DNA from 3 places in the Bradyrhizobium sp. ISRA442 genome. Region 2 is predicted to be linked to each of the others. Evidence: predicted binding sites of a transcription regulator. Region 2 holds the regulator's gene; each other region holds the start of a gene.
The links. Region 2 encodes LexA, which represses DNA repair genes until DNA is damaged. Its sites were predicted from a motif close to TGTTCNNNNTGTGTTCNG; they were not measured.

Region 1: the regulator LexA is predicted to act here: its motif matches at 2,963-2,980, upstream of MTR72_RS05300 (DUF3072 domain-containing protein).
Region 3: the regulator LexA is predicted to act here: its motif matches at 2,814-2,831, upstream of ruvC (crossover junction endodeoxyribonuclease RuvC).

What each region holds. Positions count from the first base shown of each region.
Region 1 is NZ_JALGCN010000002.1:468,989-474,927, forward strand. Features, by position in the region: gene MTR72_RS05265 (HWE histidine kinase domain-containing protein) at 1-1,089, shown strand, start outside; gene MTR72_RS05270 (hypothetical protein) at 1,086-1,307, opposite strand; gene MTR72_RS05275 (hypothetical protein) at 1,472-1,732, shown strand; gene MTR72_RS05280 (hypothetical protein) at 1,829-2,065, shown strand; gene MTR72_RS05285 (hypothetical protein) at 2,219-2,419, opposite strand; gene MTR72_RS05290 (hypothetical protein) at 2,480-2,665, opposite strand; gene MTR72_RS05295 (hypothetical protein) at 2,683-2,901, opposite strand; gene MTR72_RS05300 (DUF3072 domain-containing protein) at 3,016-3,210, shown strand; gene MTR72_RS05305 (DUF6496 domain-containing protein) at 3,298-3,552, shown strand; gene MTR72_RS05310 (hypothetical protein) at 3,636-3,998, opposite strand; gene MTR72_RS05315 (Do family serine endopeptidase) at 4,287-5,828, opposite strand.
Region 2 is NZ_JALGCN010000007.1:187,447-193,385, reverse strand. Features, by position in the region: gene MTR72_RS17425 (ComEC/Rec2 family competence protein) at 1-2,219, shown strand, start outside; gene MTR72_RS17420 (hypothetical protein) at 2,308-2,739, opposite strand; gene lexA (transcriptional repressor LexA) at 3,034-3,732, opposite strand; gene MTR72_RS17410 (molybdopterin molybdotransferase MoeA) at 3,908-5,119, opposite strand; gene MTR72_RS17405 (hypothetical protein) at 5,356-5,565, opposite strand; gene MTR72_RS17400 (HAD-IA family hydrolase) at 5,736-5,939, opposite strand, start outside.
Region 3 is NZ_JALGCN010000019.1:1,819-7,757, forward strand. Features, by position in the region: gene MTR72_RS29955 (methyl-accepting chemotaxis protein) at 1-1,703, opposite strand, end outside; gene MTR72_RS29960 (YebC/PmpR family DNA-binding transcriptional regulator) at 1,917-2,663, shown strand; gene ruvC (crossover junction endodeoxyribonuclease RuvC) at 2,862-3,389, shown strand; gene ruvA (Holliday junction branch migration protein RuvA) at 3,386-4,003, shown strand; gene ruvB (Holliday junction branch migration DNA helicase RuvB) at 4,024-5,058, shown strand; gene MTR72_RS29980 (metallophosphoesterase) at 5,210-5,939, shown strand, end outside.

The DNA of each region.
Region 1 (5,939 bases), on a different contig from region 2:
CGGCTGAATCAGGAGCTCGAGGACCGCGTTCGCGCCCGCACGGCCGAGCTGGAAAACTCCACCGCGAAGCTGCGCGAGAGCGAGCAGCGGCGCAGCATGGCCATAGCCGCCGGCAAGATGGGATCCTGGGACTGGGACTGGATCAACGGCGACTGGATGTGGGACGAAGGCCAGTACCGCATCTTCGGCGTAACGCCAGAGACGTTCAACGTCAGCTCGGCGAACATCCAGGCCCTGCTCCACCCCGATGACGTCGATCAGTTCCGCCAGGCAATTTCTGCATTCAACACCGGTGCGCGATCCTATGAGGGCGAGTTCCGCGTCAGCCGGCCCGACGGCGAGGTGCGTTGGTGCGTCGGCACGGCGGCCGCGACGGTCGACGCAAGCGGCCGGGTGGTGCGCGTGAGCGGCGTCACCGTCGACATTACCGAGCGCAAGCTCGCCGAGGAGCGGCAGAATCTTCTGGCGCGGGAAGTCGATCATCGCGCCAAGAATGCTCTGGCGCTGGCGCAGTCGATCGTGCGCCTCACCCGCGCCGACGAGGTCAAGGCCTATGTCAACGCGGTCGAGGGGCGCATCAATGCACTGGCGCGCGTGCACACCATTTTGTCGCTGTCGAGCTGGCAGGGTGCCGAACTCTCCAAGCTGATCGAGGAGGAGCTCGCGCCCTACTCGCTCGGCGGGCAGATCAAGCTCGCGGGCCCCGAGGTTCAGTTGCTGCCTGCCACCGCACAGACGCTGGCGCTGGCGCTGCATGAGCTGTTCACCAATTCAGCGAAGTATGGCGCGCTCTCGACACGCTCGGGACGGCTCGCGATCGGCTGGCAGGTCGAAAACGACGTCCTTTCATTGACCTGGGAGGAATCCGGTGGCCCAATGGTCAGGACGCCGAAATCTCGCGGCTTTGGCACGCGGAGCCTGCTCGCCAGCGTCGAATCCCAGCTCGGCGGACATGCCCAATTCGATTGGCGTGCCGAAGGACTGCTCTGCCGGCTGGAGGTACCGCTGACGCCGAGGGCTGCAACGTCGACCTCACCAGCGCAGCTCGACGCGGCCCCCTCCGGCCAGCTTCAACGCGCGTCGGGTTAGCGCGAGGCGGCCGTCCTCATTCGCTGCACCGGACGCGGTTCGTCCGCGACGCGTCCTTCGAGCCAGGCTTCGGTTTGGGCCAGATCGCGCAACGCCTGCGCATAACGCCTTGCCGCGCGCTGCTCCGCGCCACGCGGCAGCTTGCGCGCCTTTCGCAGCATTTCGGCGGCCGCGTTGCGATAGGCTAGCGAGCGATACAGATAGACCACCTTTCCCATGATCACATGTCCCTTTTCTTTCTCCGGGACATCCTCGCAAGCCCGGCATGAACGTCGGATGAAGCCTCGCGTGACATTTCGTTCATCGGCCGGGAACTCGCCATCATCAGCCGCGTTTCCATGATCATCAGCCGCGTTTCCATGCAGTTCATGGTGGCGGTTCCATGCGCACGAAGAAAAAGCCGTCCGGCCTGATTTCCCCCACCGGTGCCATCAAGGTGATGACACATGCGATGATGGGCGCCGCGCTGGGACTGCTCTTTGGCCTGATCCTCATACTGGCGAATCCAGCGGTAGCCACCCTGCTCAACAATGGTGGAAGTCCGGCGATTTTCGGCTTCGTCATCACGCTGGTGACGACATTTGCGATCGGCGCAGCCCTGACGGGAGCCGTGTTCATTCTCGTCGAGGACAAGGAATTTTGAAGCGCACGTGGAGGGTGCGAACGCGCTTTGATCGGAACTCTTGCGAAGTGCGGAGGTTGGCTGCCTGCGTCAATCTAACTCAGGGAGTTCCCACGCATGAAGACGACCAAGCTCGCTCTCGCCGTGATGTTGGCAACCGGCCTCGCCGCCGCGCCGTTCGCAGCGCAGGCCAAGTCGCACAAGGCCAAACATCAATCGTCGACGACGTCATCGCAGACGACGGGCGCCAACATGAAGTCCAAGGGTGGCGACGTCTCCGGCCAAGGCGGTTCTGGTCCTGGATCCGACCAAGGCGGCACCATGACGAACAAGGGCATGAGCAACACCAAGTAAGCTCCTGCCGGAAAGACACGCAAAAGCCCCGCGATGACGCGGGGCTTTCCCGTTGAGCAATCAGCCGGTCTGCATCTCAAGCGGCGCTGCGCTGGAAATCGCGGATGGAGCCATCGTTCCCAATCGGGCGCGCACATGGATGTGCAGGAGTTCTCAGCGCCACATCGTCGGCGCTGCGGTCAGAGCATCCCGACCGGCCTGCCTCAAATCCTCCGGCGAGCAACGATCGCTTTGCACGGCTTCGCGCAGTTTCGCGGCGACGCGCTCGCGCGTCGCGATCGCGGAGAGCGGTACGTCGGCGCAGACCTCGTCGAGAACGGCCTGCAGCAGAGATGTCAGTTCGGCATCCGGCATCAGCGAACTCCGACGTGTCGCGTTGCGCGCACGCTTTAGCTGCTTCGGATGTCAGTGATGTTAAGCCGGGCGCCTTTCGGGATTTGTCTTGACGAGCTGATCGAGCTGCGCCCGCTTGCGCGAGATCAGGAGCTGGGCCGCCGCATGGTCCAGGCCCTCGCGCTGCAATTGGCGGACAGCGGAGCCCAGTTCGAGAATCTCCGCGCGCAGTTTCAGAATCCGGTACGTGTCCGGGTCTTCGTCCATTGCGCGCCTCCAAAGTCTCAACGGCGCGCAATCGCGCGTGCCGCTTTACCATCCTTCATCGGGCGGTGACGCATTCGGTTGGCAAGGTCGGGCAAGACATCTCCGCCGCCGGCCGCCTTCCACTCGCTGATCAAGAGATTGATCTTCCGCCGTAAGCCGATCTGCTCCAGCGCCCGTTCAGTGCAATCGCGATCGCGATTAAGGAGCTCGCGAACGGACGCCTCAACATCGGCCATCTTCAGCCTCAAGGCACTGATTTTACGTCGAATTTCATTAATTCTGTTGTCCACGGCTTGTTAGAACAAAATAAGAACATATAGTCAAGTCACGATTCAGGACGGAGAATGGACATGCAGCTTCAAGGTAAATACGACGCCAAGATCTTTCTCACGGAGCAGATGACGCGGGCTCAGGGGCTCAAGCTGAAACGGCTGAGCGAAGAGGCCTACCAGCCCGCACAATATGCGCGGGACCTCTCGTTCGCCGAAGCCGCACGACGCATTCACGCGCTGGAGGCGGAGATCGAGCTGGCGAATTCGTTCTAGGCCGCTTGCGCTTGTAGACGCTTTACGCACGCTTTCGGAACCAATGTCTGCCGCGAACGGTTCTCCCTCTGCCGAAGGAGGACATTCATGGCACGCAAGGCAAAGAAACGGCGCTATTCGCGCAGCTCCGGCCAAGACGTCGAAAGTGAGGTGCGACGCTACAAGAAGGGTACCGCGAAGAGCGGCCGCGGCGGTCGTGGCGGACGCGTGAAGAGCCGCAAGCAGGCGATCGCAATCGGACTCTCGAAGGCGCGCAAGAAGGGCAAGAAGGTCCCGAAGAAGAAGACCACGAGGAAGACATCGAAGACGCGGAAGTCGTCAAAGAAGAAGCGCTCACGCTAAGACGAGATTCGGCAAGGCGCGTGAGCAGCGCGCCCCTCGCCCAAGATCGACAATCCTTCAGATCAATCGCTCAGATCACGCTGTCAGATCATGCTGCCCGGCATGAAGCAGCGAATCGAGATGCCGAATGCAGTCTTGACCGGCCACACCATGGTGCGACCGGCGAGGTTTGGCTCGGTGATCACGGCCTCGTCCGGCACCTCGACCCATTGCCCCTCGAGCCGCACCCGATAGTGTCCGTTGTGCGATTCCCAGTCGGGGTCGGCGACGGCGACACCATCGGCATCCGAACAACAGGGACCGAGATGGCTGCGCAAGCTGTCAAACCACGGCTTGAGCGGAGAATCGGTGTAGCGGCCATCGTCGCGGCTCAGCGCGCCGTGGGTACTGAGCACCACCAGCGCGATCAGCAGCGCGCCCCTGCCGAAGCCCCGCAATCGATCCATTGTCGGCACCGATCTATGTAGAAGTCCGGTTCCACAAAGCGGCAGTTCGACCGAAGTTCCGCTGCAGAACCGTCGTTCGCCCGCGAGCCGCGGTCGCAGCTCGCATCATCGCTCAAGTCAACGTGCTGTTTTGGGCGGAACCCTGTCTGAGGGGTTCCGTTAACGCGAATGTTATCGGTCCGCGCCGCCTTGCCCCGGAATTTCGACCCTGCGCCACGTCCATCACCGAGCAGGACGAATACGAAAGAGGCGGCCGTCCGGCCGCCTCCTCTTTACGATCGGATTCGTTCAGGCGAGCGGCACGGCGACAAATCGCGTGGCGTCGGCGCTCTTCACCTGCAGCAGCACACTGCGCTTGCCGGACGACTTCGCCTGCATCAGCTCCGAGCGGACGTCGCCGACATTGGCGACGGCCTTGCCGCCGACATTGAGAATGATGTCGCCGGTCTGGATTCCGCGCTGCGCCGCCGGCCCCTGCGGGTCAACCTCGGTGACGACAACGCCCTTCTGGCCTGCACCCTGCACGTCGCCGGCCGGCGCCAGGCTGAGGCCAAGGCGCGGCGTGCCGGCATTCGGCTGGGCCTTGCCTTCATCAGCTTTGTCGTTTCCGTTGGCCTGCCGCTCGTTCGGCAGCGCGCCGAGCGCGAGCGTCACCGTCTTGCTCTCGCCCTTATGCCAGACGTCGAGCTTCACCGAGCTGCCTGGCGCCATCGTGCCGATGGTACGGGCGAGGTCACGGGAGTCCTTGACCGCAGTGCCGTTGACGGCGGTGATGACGTCGCCCGCCTCGATGCCGGCCTTCGCCGCGGGGCTGCCGTCCTGCGGATTGTCGACAATGGCGCCGCTCGCCTCCTTCAGGCCGAGACTGTCGGCGATATCAGCGGTCACCGGCTGCACCTGCACGCCGAGCCAGCCGCGGGTGACCGCGCCCTTGTCCTTGAGCTGGGCGACGACGAGCTTTGCGGTCGCCGCCGGAATGTCGAAGCCGATGCCGACCGAGCCGCCGGAGGGCGAGAAGATCGCAGTGTTCACGCCGATCACGTTGCCGTTCATGTCGAAGGCCGGACCGCCGGAATTGCCCTTGTTGATGGGCGCGTCGATCTGGATGAAGTCGTCATAGGGGCCGTTGCCGATGTCGCGGCCGCTTGCGGAGACGATGCCAGCGGTCACCGTGCCACCAAGGCCGAAGGGATTGCCGACCGCGACCACCCAGTCACCGATCCGCGGCTTCTGGTCGGAGAATTTGACGAACGGAAAGTCCCTCTTGCCCTCGACCTTGATCAGCGCAAGATCGGTCTTCGGATCGGTGCCGACCACCTTCGCGGTGTAGATCGTGCCGTCATCGGTGGTCACCTGCACGGACTCGGCATGGTCGACGACGTGGTTGTTGGTCACGGCATAGCCGTCAGCCGAGATGAAGAAGCCGGAGCCCTCGCCTGTGATCATCTGGTGGCGCTGGTGCGGCATGCCATTCATCCCATTGGGGAAACGGAAGCCGAACTGTCGCGAGAACTGGTCGAACGGCGTATCCTCGTCGGACTGCATCCGGTTCTGCTGCAGCATCGCGCTCTTGTCGTTGTCCTGGTCGATCTTCACCCGCACCGAGATCACGGCGGGCTTCACCTTGGCAACGAGATCGGCGAAGCCGGTTGGCGTCGCGGCCGTCTCCGCGGCCTGCGCCGGCGCAATCAAGGAAGCATGAAAGAAAGACGTGCCCGGAGCCGTGGCCAGCACGGCAAGGCCCAGCGCGCCTACAGTGCCGAGCAAGGCGAGCCGGCGCGGCCGGAGAATGGTACGGGTTTTGGTGCCGAAATTGACGGGATCGTTCATGTCGAAATGTCCATGTTGGAAGATGTCGCCTTGCATCCAACATGGACGCCGCAACCTTACGACGTCCCGTCCACGCGATTAAATCTTGGCAAAGAACGTGCGACCGGGAGC
Region 2 (5,939 bases):
GCGCCGCACCAGCCGGTGGCCTGGTGCCGGCGGACCTCGGCCGCTGGTCGTTGCTTGCGGACACATTGCGGGCCTGGGCGCGTGCCGAAGCGGGCGCGGGGCGGCTGCTGCCGTGGGTGCCCGTGGCGTTCGGCACCGGCATCGCGCTCTATTTCGCTGCCGATCACGAGCCGGTGCTCTGGGCGACCGCGACCATGGCCTTGCTGCTGATGGTTGGCGCCGTTCTGTTGCGCCGCAGCCGGCTATTTGTCGTGGCAATCATGGTCGCCGCCGCAGCGGCCGGTTTTGCCATGGCGACCTGGAAGACCGCGCGCATCGCGCACACCGTGCTGGCAAAGCCGCTCTATTCCGTGTCGTTGTCGGGCTTCGTCGAGACCCGCGACATCCGCGAGCGCACCGACCGTTTCGTGCTGCGCGTCACCGGCATGGAGGCCCAGCGCAGCGACGTCACGCTCGAACGCGTCCGCCTCTCGGTGCGCAAGGGCACTGCGCCCGAAGTCGGCAGCTTCGTGCAGTTGAAGGCGCGGCTGATGCCGCCGCTCTCGCCCCTGCGTCCCGGCAGCTACGATTTCTCCCGCGACATGTTCTTCCAGGGTATCGGCGCCTCCGGCTTCGTGATGGGTACGATCACGGCTTCCGCGCCGCCCGACGGCGGAGGCTTGCGACTGCGCTATGCAGCCTTCATGCAGGGGCTGCGCGATGCCATCGATGCGCGCATCCGCGCCACGCTCGACGGCGACAATCGCGCGATCGCCACTGCGCTGCTCACCGGCCGGCGCGATGCGATCACCACGCCGGTGAACGATGCCATGTTCATCTCCGGCCTCGGCCATGTGCTCTCGATTTCGGGTTATCACATGGCGGTCGTCGCCGGCGTCGTCTTCTTCGCGATCCGCGCATTGCTCGCGCTGATCCCGGGTCTGGCCGTCAGCTTTCCGATCAAGAAGTGGTCGGCCGCTGCCGCGCTCGTCGCCGCGGCGTTCTATCTGTTGCTCTCCGGCGCGGAGGTCGCGACCCAAAGATCGTTTTTCATGACCGCAGTGGTGCTGATCGCGGTCATGGTCGATCGCCGAGCCATCACGTTCCGCACGCTGGCGGTGGCCGCGCTGATCGTGCTTGCGGTCGCGCCGGAGGCGCTGGTGCATCCGAGCTTCCAGATGTCGTTTGCGGCAACGCTTGGGCTGGTTGCGCTGGTGCAGATCGGCATGCCGAACCTGTTTGCCTCACCCGATCATTCGGCGACGGCGCGGATTGCGCTGTGGGGCGGCCGTGAGATCGCCATGCTGTTCCTGGCCTCGCTGATCGCGGGCTTTGCGACCACGCCCTATGCCGCCTTCCACTTTCACCGCGTCACGCCGTTCGGTGTGCTCGCGAACCTCGCGGCGATGCCGGTGGTCTCGGCGCTGGTGATGCCGGCCGGGCTGTTGGGATTGATCGCAGCGCCGTTCGGGCTCGACGGCGTGTTCTGGTGGCTGATGGGTGTCGGCATCGACTGGATGGTCGTGGTCGCGCAGTGGGTTGCGAATCTTCCGGGCGCGGTCGGCCGCATTGCCGCTTTCGGCATCGCCCCGCTGATCGCGGCGAGCATCGGCATCGTCCTGATGGGCCTGTTGCGCACGCCCTTGCGCTGGACCGGTGCGCTCGTGCTGGTCGCAGCGATTGTGTGGGCGGTGTCCGTGCGCCAGCCGGACGTCCTGATCGCAGGCGACGGGCGTAACATCGCAGTGCGCGGCAGCGACGGCCGCTTGCATCTCATCGCGGCGAACAAGGACGCGTTCCTCGCCAAGGAGTGGCTTGCGGCCGATGCCGATCCGCGCAGCGCCGGTGATGCATCGCTCGGTAGCGGCGTGTCATGCGACGAATCCGGATGCGTGACCCCGCTCGCCGACGGCCGCCTGATCGCGCTGGCGCTGCGCGTGGATGCGCTCTCGGATGATTGCAGCCGGGCTGCGCTGGTGGTGACAGCGAGACCCGCGCCGCCCGATTGTGCGGCGATGGTGGTCGACCGGGATCGTCTCATGAGCCAGGGCGGCTTGGCGCTCGCGCGCCGCGGCGACGGCTTTGCGGTGCAGGCGGTGAGGGCGAGGGGCGCAAATCGCCCCTGGTCGCCGGCAATCGCCGGCGATGGCTATTATGAACCAAACCTCGCGCCACGGCCGGCCGCACCGCGCTCCAGGGACGCAACGCCGTCGGAGGCCGACCTTCAGGTCGAGGACTGACGCATGATCCGGAAAAGTGTGTAGCGTTTTTCCCTTCGCGACAAACGCGGAATGCGTTTGCGCGGAGATCATGCTCAAATATTACGCGTCAGCCGATCGGCAGGCGCGTAACGGTCGGCTGCGGCCTGTCAGCGGCGACTTGCGGCTTGTGCTCACCGGCCGGCTGGGTCACCGGCAATTGCAGCACGGTTGCGCGCTGGCCTTCGACGAGCTGCGTCACCAGCACATATTTGCCGTCGGGGAATTCGATCGCGTCATGATGGCGATCGGGAATGTGCGGATCGACTTTGCCGAACTTGCCGACGCGGGAGTTGATGGTGCGCGTCCAGATCCAGCGATTGTCGTAGCGGACGTTGTCGGCGAAGGCGAGCTCCGTTCCCGGCAGCAGGCAGACCGCGACGGAGAGATCGGCTTCCGAAGCGAAGCCGCGCGTCGAGGTGCCGCGGAAGGTTGTCGTGACGATCGTCTCACCGACCTGGGCGGGACGGGTCGCGACGGCATGCAGGCTGTAGTCACACATCGCAAGTGCTCCTCATAAGAGATAGCGACCCGTGCCCCCGGAGGCCCAGGCCTCTATCAGGAAGGCTCCGATGATATGCGATGTTGAGGGCAAATCTGCGACTTGCGTGCAGACCTGCCGATCACATTATCTTTTCTGCGTTGAGCAAGAGCCTTTGGAACAAAGCAGGCTCGTGCGAATTTTCTTCTGTTGCGCTCGTCGAGATCAATCCTGAATTCACCGGCGCTGCACAACACGCGGCGGAGGTCGATTGCTCCACGCGACTTGCATCGGCTCACGCCTCGCCGAAGACGCTCAGTATTTCCGGTACAGCCCGATCAGCTTGCCCTGAATCTTTACGCGGTTCGGCGGCAGGATGCGCACCTCGTAGGCCGCATTGGCCGGCTCGAGCGCGATCGAGGCGCCGCGCCGGCGGAAGCGTTTCAGGGTCGCTTCCTCGTCGTCGATCAGGGCCACCACGATGTCGCCGGTGTCGGCGCTCTCGTTGCGCTGGATCAGCGCCATGTCGCCGTCGAGGATGCCGGCCTCCACCATCGAATCGCCGCGCACTTCGAGCGCGTAATGCTCGCCCGAGCCGAGCATGTCCGGCGGTACGCTGATGGTGTGGCTGCGGGTCTGCAAGGCCTCGATCGGCGTGCCCGCCGCGATGCGGCCCATCACGGGCACAGCGACCGGACGTTCACCCTCGTCCACGGGGGCGCTGGAGCCGCGTACCTTACCGAGATTGCCTTCGATGACGCTCGGCGTGAAGCCGCGCCGATTGCCGGCCGCGGCCTGAAGCTCGGGCAGCTTGATCACTTCGATGGCGCGGGCACGATTGGGCAGGCGGCGGATGAAGCCGCGCTCCTCGAGTGCGGTGATCAGGCGATGGATGCCCGACTTCGAGCGCAGATCGAGCGCGTCCTTCATCTCGTCGAAGGAGGGCGGCACGCCGCTTTCCTTCAGGCGTTCGCTGATGAACCGCAGAAGCTCGTATTGTTTGCGCGTTAACATCTCGACCAAATCCCCCGGTTGATGTCGTTCGATTCCGAGACGCTGAAGTTAGCGGCGCACCGCTAGATGCTCGAAACAAATCATGAACGGACACTATATGTTCGATATGTGTTCCGCAACTGCTTAATTTTGCGTGAACACGATAAACTTCGCGGAACACGCGCGGCCGGCTCGTTCAAGCGGGCAGCCGCAACACCTCGCAGGGCGCGCCTGCTTCGGCCTTCGGCGCGAACGGCGGCCGCACGAGAAGTGCCTGTGCCGCAGCGAGATTTGCAAGCAGAGAAGAGTCCTGATTGTTGACGGGAACCGCGACCAGCGTGCCGTCGTCGCGCTCTTCGAGGCGCACGCGAAGATAGTCCTCGCGCATGTCGTTGGCGGCGAGCTCGCCCCCGACTACGGCGCGCTCGCGGCGGTGGTGAACGGGCTGACGGCCCGCAAGCGCGCGAATCAACGGCACCATGAACAGGAAGGCGCAAACGTAAGACGAGACCGGATTGCCGGGCAGGCCGATCACGCGCATCGCGCCGAGATGGCCATGCATCATCGGCTTGCCCGGCCGCATCGCGATCTTCCAGAACGCCATCGCAATGCCCTCGGCCTTGAGCGCCTGCTGGACCAGATCGTGATCGCCGACCGACGCACCGCCGGTCGTGATCAGGACGTCGGCGCCGGTTTCGCGGGCGGAGCGGATACCGGCGGTGGTGGCCTCCAGGGTGTCGGCGGCGATCCCAAGGTCGATCGTGTCGGCGCCCTCCCGGCGCGCCAGCGCGTGGATCGCATAGCCGTTGGAATAGACGATCTGGCCGGGGCCGGGTGTTGTGCCCGGCATCACCAGCTCATCGCCGGTGGCGAGGATTGCGACCTTCGGGCGGCGGCGGACGGGAAGGTCAGGATGGTTCATACCGGCGGCGAGGGCCAGGCTTCGCTCGGTGAGGCGGGCGCCTGCCCGTAGCAGCACGTCGCCCTCGGAAAAGTCGACGCCGGCGCGCCGGATATGCCGTCCGGCGACGGCGGCCTCCTTGATCGTGATGCGCTTGCCGTCCGCGACCGTGTCCTCCTGGATCACGACGGCATCTGCGCCGTTGGGAATCACGCCGCCGGTGAAGATCCGGACCGCCTCGCCGGCACCCAGCGTTGGCGCGAACGGCCGGCCCGCCGCGACCTCGCCGATCACGCTGAGCTGCGCATCGACCTTGGCCGCATCGCTCGCGCGCACGGCATAGCCGTCCATCGCCGACATTGCCTGGGGGGGCTGCGTACGCCGGGCGGTGACGTCGCGTGCCAGTACGCGGTGAAAGGCGCCTTCCAGCGCGATCATCTCTTCGGATAGCGGCTCCACGCCGGCCAGCACCGCGGCAAGCGCGTCAGAAACCGGCATCAGGGCCACGGGCGAAATCTCCTGCTTGGCAAGTCGATTGGCAAATCGAACCGTCTCGGCGTCAAGGGTTCTAGCCGAGCGCGTGCGCCGAAGCAAAACCCGGCGTCCGGACGAACGATCGTGCCGGCTTCTACGCTTGTGAGATGATTGGATTCAGGTCCGGTGCGACATGATCTGGATGACGCTGCAGACTGGCACCCGCGCAGCGATCGCAAGAACGAAAGCAACAAGGGCCATGGTCAACATCAATCCGCTCCCGTCGGCTCGTTCCGACTAGCATCCTTGGCCACATCGGGCGCGTTGGGACTTTGATCCTTGTCGGGCAGGGGATCGGCCTGCGATTTCAGATCGGCGGCCTTGCTAATCAGCTTGGCTGAGAGATCCGAGTCCGACGTGGTTCTGGCGAATTCGAGCAGGAGAGAGGCTTGCTTGGTGAGGTAGGCTTTACCCAACACGACGATCAGTCCGATGTAGAAATCCCCGACGAACTCAAGAGTCCGGAATCAGGCATTCCGTTCCAGGAACTCTGCACAAAAATGCACAAAGTGATTTGGTTCCTCGTCGCGGGCCGATGGGTTCCCGTGAACGTCGGCAGGATCAAGCAAAGCCACCAGAACGCCGGCCCTCAGATCCCCAGCGCCGTCAGCGCATGTCCGACGTCGGTGGGCGAGGTCACGTGTACCGCCGTCAGTCCGCGCGCCCGCGCCCCTTCGATGTTCTCGGCGAGGTCGTCAAAGAAGACGATCCGCTCGGCCGGCACGCCGATGGCGCCCACCACATGGTCGAAGGCTTCGGCGTCCGGTTTGCGCAGACCGATGCTGGACGACAG
Region 3 (5,939 bases), on a different contig from region 2:
CGGCCCTGCACGCGGATCGGGACGTCGATCTCGCGCATCATCACGGTATTGCCGTTCCCCATATCGCGCGCATAGCTCTGGATCAGGTACGAGCGCAAGTTGCGCGCCGCGGCCAGCCCTGCCGGATCGTTGAAGATGCGCCGGTTGCGGCTGTTGGCCGTGTTCCAGGCAACGTCGCCCGGCCGCTGCGGGTGCGAGTAGATATTGTTGTGCACCGGCAGGAAGCCGTTGCGATCGACCATGGCGCAGAACACCATGCGCGGCTCCCTGGCGAGAAAGGCTTCCTGGAACGGCGGCAGCGCGCGGTCGGCCCAATCCAGATATTTCGTGCGGTATTGCTGCGGATTGGTCCCGGTGATTTCCGCATAGTCGGTGTCGAAGAGGTCGTCGATCTTGACATCGCCGCGCGCGATCGCTTGCTCGAAGATCTTCGTCAGCGCGTTGCCCGCTTCCATGGCGCGGGTGACGAACTCGGTATTCTCCTCATGGATCGACCACAGCCTGTCCTCGATCTTCTCAGCTAGCACAGCAGCAGGGCTGACGAATTGCGCGCGGGCGCCGGCCTTGGACTGCTCGGTCACGCGCAGGCGGCAGGCGCCGACGCCTTCGAGCGTGCCATCGATCACCGCGTGCAGCGCGAGTCTTGCGGCGTCGGCACCGCCGATCAGCACGCCGTCCATCGCGATTTCGTAGACCGGCATCACGCCGCGTGCGCTTTCGAATTTGAGATGGCAGGGCAGCCGCTCGGTCCTGCGACGATCGTCGTGCTCGCTCTGCCTGAGCAGAACCGCGCAGCGCGACTTCAGCTTGTGCGCGAACGTGGTGACGGCCTTGCCGGCGCTGGCGACGTTCTCGCCATGGGTCTCGGCCGCCTTGGTCGCGGCGTCGATCTCGGCCGCGCTCTCGCCGACCGCGACGATGAATTGCGACGCGCTGGCGGCGTTGTCGGAGACCTCGCTGGTGGTCGCGTTCTGCTCGGCCACCGCGCCGTCGACGGTCTCGAACACGGGGCGGATCGCTTCGATCGCCTGCGAGATGCGGTGCACCGCATCGGCAGAACTGGCGGCGTCCCTTTGCAGCGCGTCGATCTTCCTGGTGATCTCTTCGGTCGCGCCCTGCGTCTGCACCGCGAGCGCCTTGACCTCGGTGGCGACGACCGCAAAGCCTTTCCCTGCCGCGCCGGCGCGCGCGGCCTCGATGGTCGAGTTGAGCGCGAGCAGCGTCGTCTGCCGCGCGATCTGCGCGATCAGGTTGACGACGTTGCCGATCGCGGCCGAGGACTCGCGCAGGCGGTCGACATTGGCGCGGGCCTCCTGCGCCGCGGCGCTGGCCTCGTCGGCGAGCTTGCCGGCCGCGCGGACCTGCGCGCCGATTCCTAGCGCGGACTGAGTGAACTTGTCGGCGGCCTCAGCGAAGGTGGATGCGGTCGACTGGGCGGCGTTGGTGCGTCCGGTCAGCGCATCCGTGCGAGCACGGATGGTGGCAAGTGTCGCTGCGGTTGCCTCCGCGCCACCGGCGACAGAATTGGCGGCACGTTCGAGCTGGCGAATCATGGCGCCGAGCTCGAGCTCCAGCAGTTCCAGGATTTCCCGGGCCGAATCGCCCTCGGTCTGGATCGGTTCGCTGACGCTGGTGGGCTCAGCGGCCTGTGCGGCTGCCGCGGCCACATCCGGCACACGCTTCCGAAAAAATGCGAACGCCATCGGGTCACTCTTGTCGGTGGACGGGCGGAGGCTATTTTCGCAAGCTGGAATGAAGTCAGGGTTAACGATGCCTCACCTCTAGGCATGATCCCTCTACGATATTACCTTAAAGGATGTGAGACCCTTTCATTCCGGTGGGTTGGCGGCCTATAAGGCCGCGCTTCCCACCCTCATTGGCGGACGACCCCAAGAGACCACTCGAAGAGACCACGCATGGCCGGACACTCCCAATTCAAGAACATCATGCACCGCAAGGGGCGGCAGGATGCGCAGAAATCGAAGATCTTCGGCAAGCTGGCGCGAGAAATCACCGTCGCGGCCAAGCTGGGGACGCCCGACCCCAACATGAACCCGCGCCTGCGCGCCGCCGTGATCGCGGCACGCCAGGAGAACATGCCGAAGGACAATATCGAGCGCGCCATCAAGAAGGCGATCGGCAGCGACGGCGAGAATTATGACGAGATCCGCTACGAGGGCTATGGCCCGGGCGGCGTCGCCGTCATCGTCGAGGCGCTGACCGACAATCGCAACCGCGCCGCTTCCGACATTCGCTCCTTCTTCACCAAATCCGGCGGCAACCTCGGCGAAACCGGCTCGGTCTCGTTCATGTTCGACCGCACCGGCATCATCGAATACGACCGCAGCGTCGCCTCCGACGACGCGGTGCTGGATGCCGCGATCGAGGCCGGCGCCGACGACGTGATCTCAAGCGAGAGCGGCCACGAGATCTACGCCTCGACCGAAAGCTATCGCGACGTTGCCAAGGCGCTGGAAGCCAAATTCGGCGAGCCGCGCAAGGCCGCGCTGATCTGGAAACCGCAGAACACGGTGTCGGTCGACGACGAGACCGGCGAGAAACTGCTCAAGCTGATGGACCTGCTCAACGAGCATGACGACGTCCAGAACGTCTACGCCAATTTCGAGGTCTCGGACGCGCTGATGGCGAAGATGGGCGGGTAGGCCAGTCCGCCCGTCCCACACTCTGCTCATCGCCCGCGAAGGCGGGCGAACCAGTATTCCAGAGGCGCCAGAGGGATACGGAGAAGCGGGGTATGACGGCATGTCTTGTGGTGGCACTCAACCACGAGACCATACTTCCCCTGTTATTTCCGTTCTGTTTCTGTTTCCCCCATGGCGGCCAGCCGCTATCACTGGCCGATGACCGCGCTCCCGATTCGCCAACCCATCCGTATCATCGGCATCGACCCCGGCCTGCGCCGTACCGGCTGGGGCGTGATCGAGGCTGAGGGCAATCGTCTGGGCTATGTCGCCTGCGGCTCGGTGGAACCGCCGGAGGGATTGCCGCTGTCGAGCCGGCTGCTCGCGATCCATGAGGGGCTTGCCGCGGTCTTGTCCGACCACAAGCCGATGGAAGCTGCAGTCGAGCAGACGTTCGTCAACAAGGATGGCGTTGCGACGCTGAAACTCGGCCAGGCCCGCGGCGTCGCCATGCTCGCGCCTGCGATGTTCGGTATCACCGTCGCCGAATACGCGCCGAACCAGGTGAAGAAAACGGTGGTCGGCGCCGGTCACGCCGACAAACACCAGATCGCGATGATGCTGAAGATATTGCTGCCGAAAGCCGAGCCGCCGTCAGCGGATGCCGCCGACGCGCTCGCCATCGCCATCACGCACGCCCATCATCGCCAGAGCACGGCGCTAAGGCTGAAAGTGGTGGGAATATGATCGGCAAGCTCAAGGGCCTGATCGATTCCTACGGCGAGGAGTTCGTCATCCTCGACGTCGGCGGTGTCGGCTATCAGGTGCACTGCTCGACGCGCACGCTGCAGCACCTGCCGTCGCCGGGTGAGGCCGCGGTGCTGTCGATCGAGACCTATGTCCGCGAGGATCAGATCAAGCTGTTCGGCTTCCGCACCGACCAGGAGCGCGAATGGTTTCGCCTGCTCCAGACCGTGCAAGGCGTCGGCGCCAAGGTTGCGCTCGCAGTGCTCGGTACGCTGTCGCCGGCCGATCTCGCCAACGCGATCGCGCTGCGCGACAAGGCCGCGGTGTCGCGCACTCCGGGCGTCGGTCCGAAGGTCGCCGAGCGCATCGTCACCGAATTGAAGGACAAGGCGCCTGCCTTCGCCAATATCGATCCTGCCGTCGTACACCTCGCCGGCGTCGTCGACGACCAGCGTGCGCCGCGCCCGGTGGCGGACGCGATCTCCGCGCTGGTCAATCTCGGCTACGGCCAGCCGCAGGCAGCCGCGGCCATCGCATCGGCCTCGCGCAGTGCCGGTGAAGGCGCCGAGACGGCGCAGTTGATCCGGCTCGGGCTGAAGGAGCTCGCGAAGTGAGCGACGCGAAAGCCTCCCGCATGGTCTCGCCCGAGCGCCGCAGCGACGATGTCGGCGACACCGCGATGCGTCCGCAGTCGCTCACCGATTTCGTCGGCCAGAAGCAGGCGCGCAAGAATCTTTCGGTGTTCATCGAGGCGGCGCGGAAGCGCGGCGAAGCGTTGGACCATGTGCTGTTCGTCGGCCCGCCCGGCCTCGGCAAGACCACGTTGGCGCAGATCGTGGCCAAGGAGCTCGGCGTCGGCTTCCGCGCCACATCAGGCCCCGTGATCGCCAGGGCCGGCGATCTCGCCGCGCTCCTCACCAACCTCGAAGAGCGCGACGTGCTCTTCATCGACGAGATTCATCGCCTGAGCCCTGCGGTGGAAGAGGTGCTCTATCCTGCGATGGAGGACTTTCAGCTCGACCTGATCATCGGCGAGGGCCCGGCGGCGCGCTCGGTCAAGATCGAGCTGTCGAAATTCACCCTCGTCGGCGCCACCACGCGCGCCGGCCTTCTCACCAATCCCTTGCGCGATCGCTTCGGCATTCCGGTCCGGCTCAATTTCTACACGATCGAGGAATTGGAAAGCATCGTCACCCGCGGTGCGCGCGTGCTCAATGTCGGCATGAGCCCGGACGGTGCCAACGAGATCGCGCGCCGCGCCCGCGGCACGCCGCGCATCGCCGGCCGCCTGTTGCGCCGCGTGCGCGATTTTGCCTCGGCCGCGAATGCCGACAGGATCGACCGCAAGATCGCCGATCACGCGCTCAGCGCGCTCGAGGTCGACGCCGCTGGTCTCGATGCGATGGATCGCCGCTATCTCACGACCATCGCGCTGAACTATGGCGGCGGCCCGGTCGGCGTGGAGACGATGGCCGCGGCGCTGTCCGAGCCGCGCGATGCGATCGAAGACATCATCGAGCCTTATCTCATCCAGTGCGGTTATCTGCAGCGCACCCCGCGCGGCCGCCTGCTCACCTCGCACGCCTTCCGCCATCTCGGCCTCACCGAGCCCAACCGCGATCCGGCGCAATTTGGCCTGTTCGGCACCGATCAGGCCGAGGACGACTGACTGCCGCAGTCACTGGATGCCTTGGCCGGGCGCGAGCGCTGGTGGCTTCTGCGCAGACGGTCTGCACAAAGGTGCAGATGGTCTGCACGAATGCACCCCAATTCCGCTCCAATCGGACCGCATCAAGGAGCCCGCATCACGACGGGCCTTCATGATCTCTCGGCGACATCTCATCCGTTCCATCGGCGGCCTCTCAGCCCTCGGCGTGTCGACCGCCGCCTACGGTGTCGGCGTCGAGCCGGTGCTGCGGCTTCGCGTCACCCGCTATCGTCCGACCCCGCGGCAATGGCCGGCGGATTTTCCGCTGAAGATCGCCGTGATCGCGGACATCCATGCCTGCGATCCCTGGATGTCGCTGGAGCGGATCGAAGCCATCGTCGACCGCACCAACGCGCTGAATGCCGATCTCATCGTGCTGCTCGGCGACTATGTCGCCGGTCTTCACCACGTGACGCGCATCATTCCGTCGAGCGAATGGGCAGCGGTGCTGTCAGGACTCAAGGCGCCGCTCGGCGTCCATGCCGTCATGGGCAATCACGACTATTGGGAAGACAAGACCGTGCAGCGCGTAGGGCACGGGCCGACGGTCGCGCATCGCGCGTTGGAGGCGGCCGGCATTCCCGTCTACGAGAATGACGTCGTGCGCTTGGCCAAGGACGGCCGCCCGTTCTGGCTCGCCGGCCTCGGCGATCAGCTCGCTTTTCTGCCGGCGCGGCGCTTCCGCGGCGCGGTGCGCTTCGGTGCCGACGATCTCACGGCGACGCTTGCAAAAGTGACCGATGACGCGCCGGTGATCCTGCTTGCACATGAGCCCAACATCGCGCCTCGCGTGCCAGCGCGGGTCGCGCTGCAACTGTCCGGCCACACCCATGGCGGGCAGG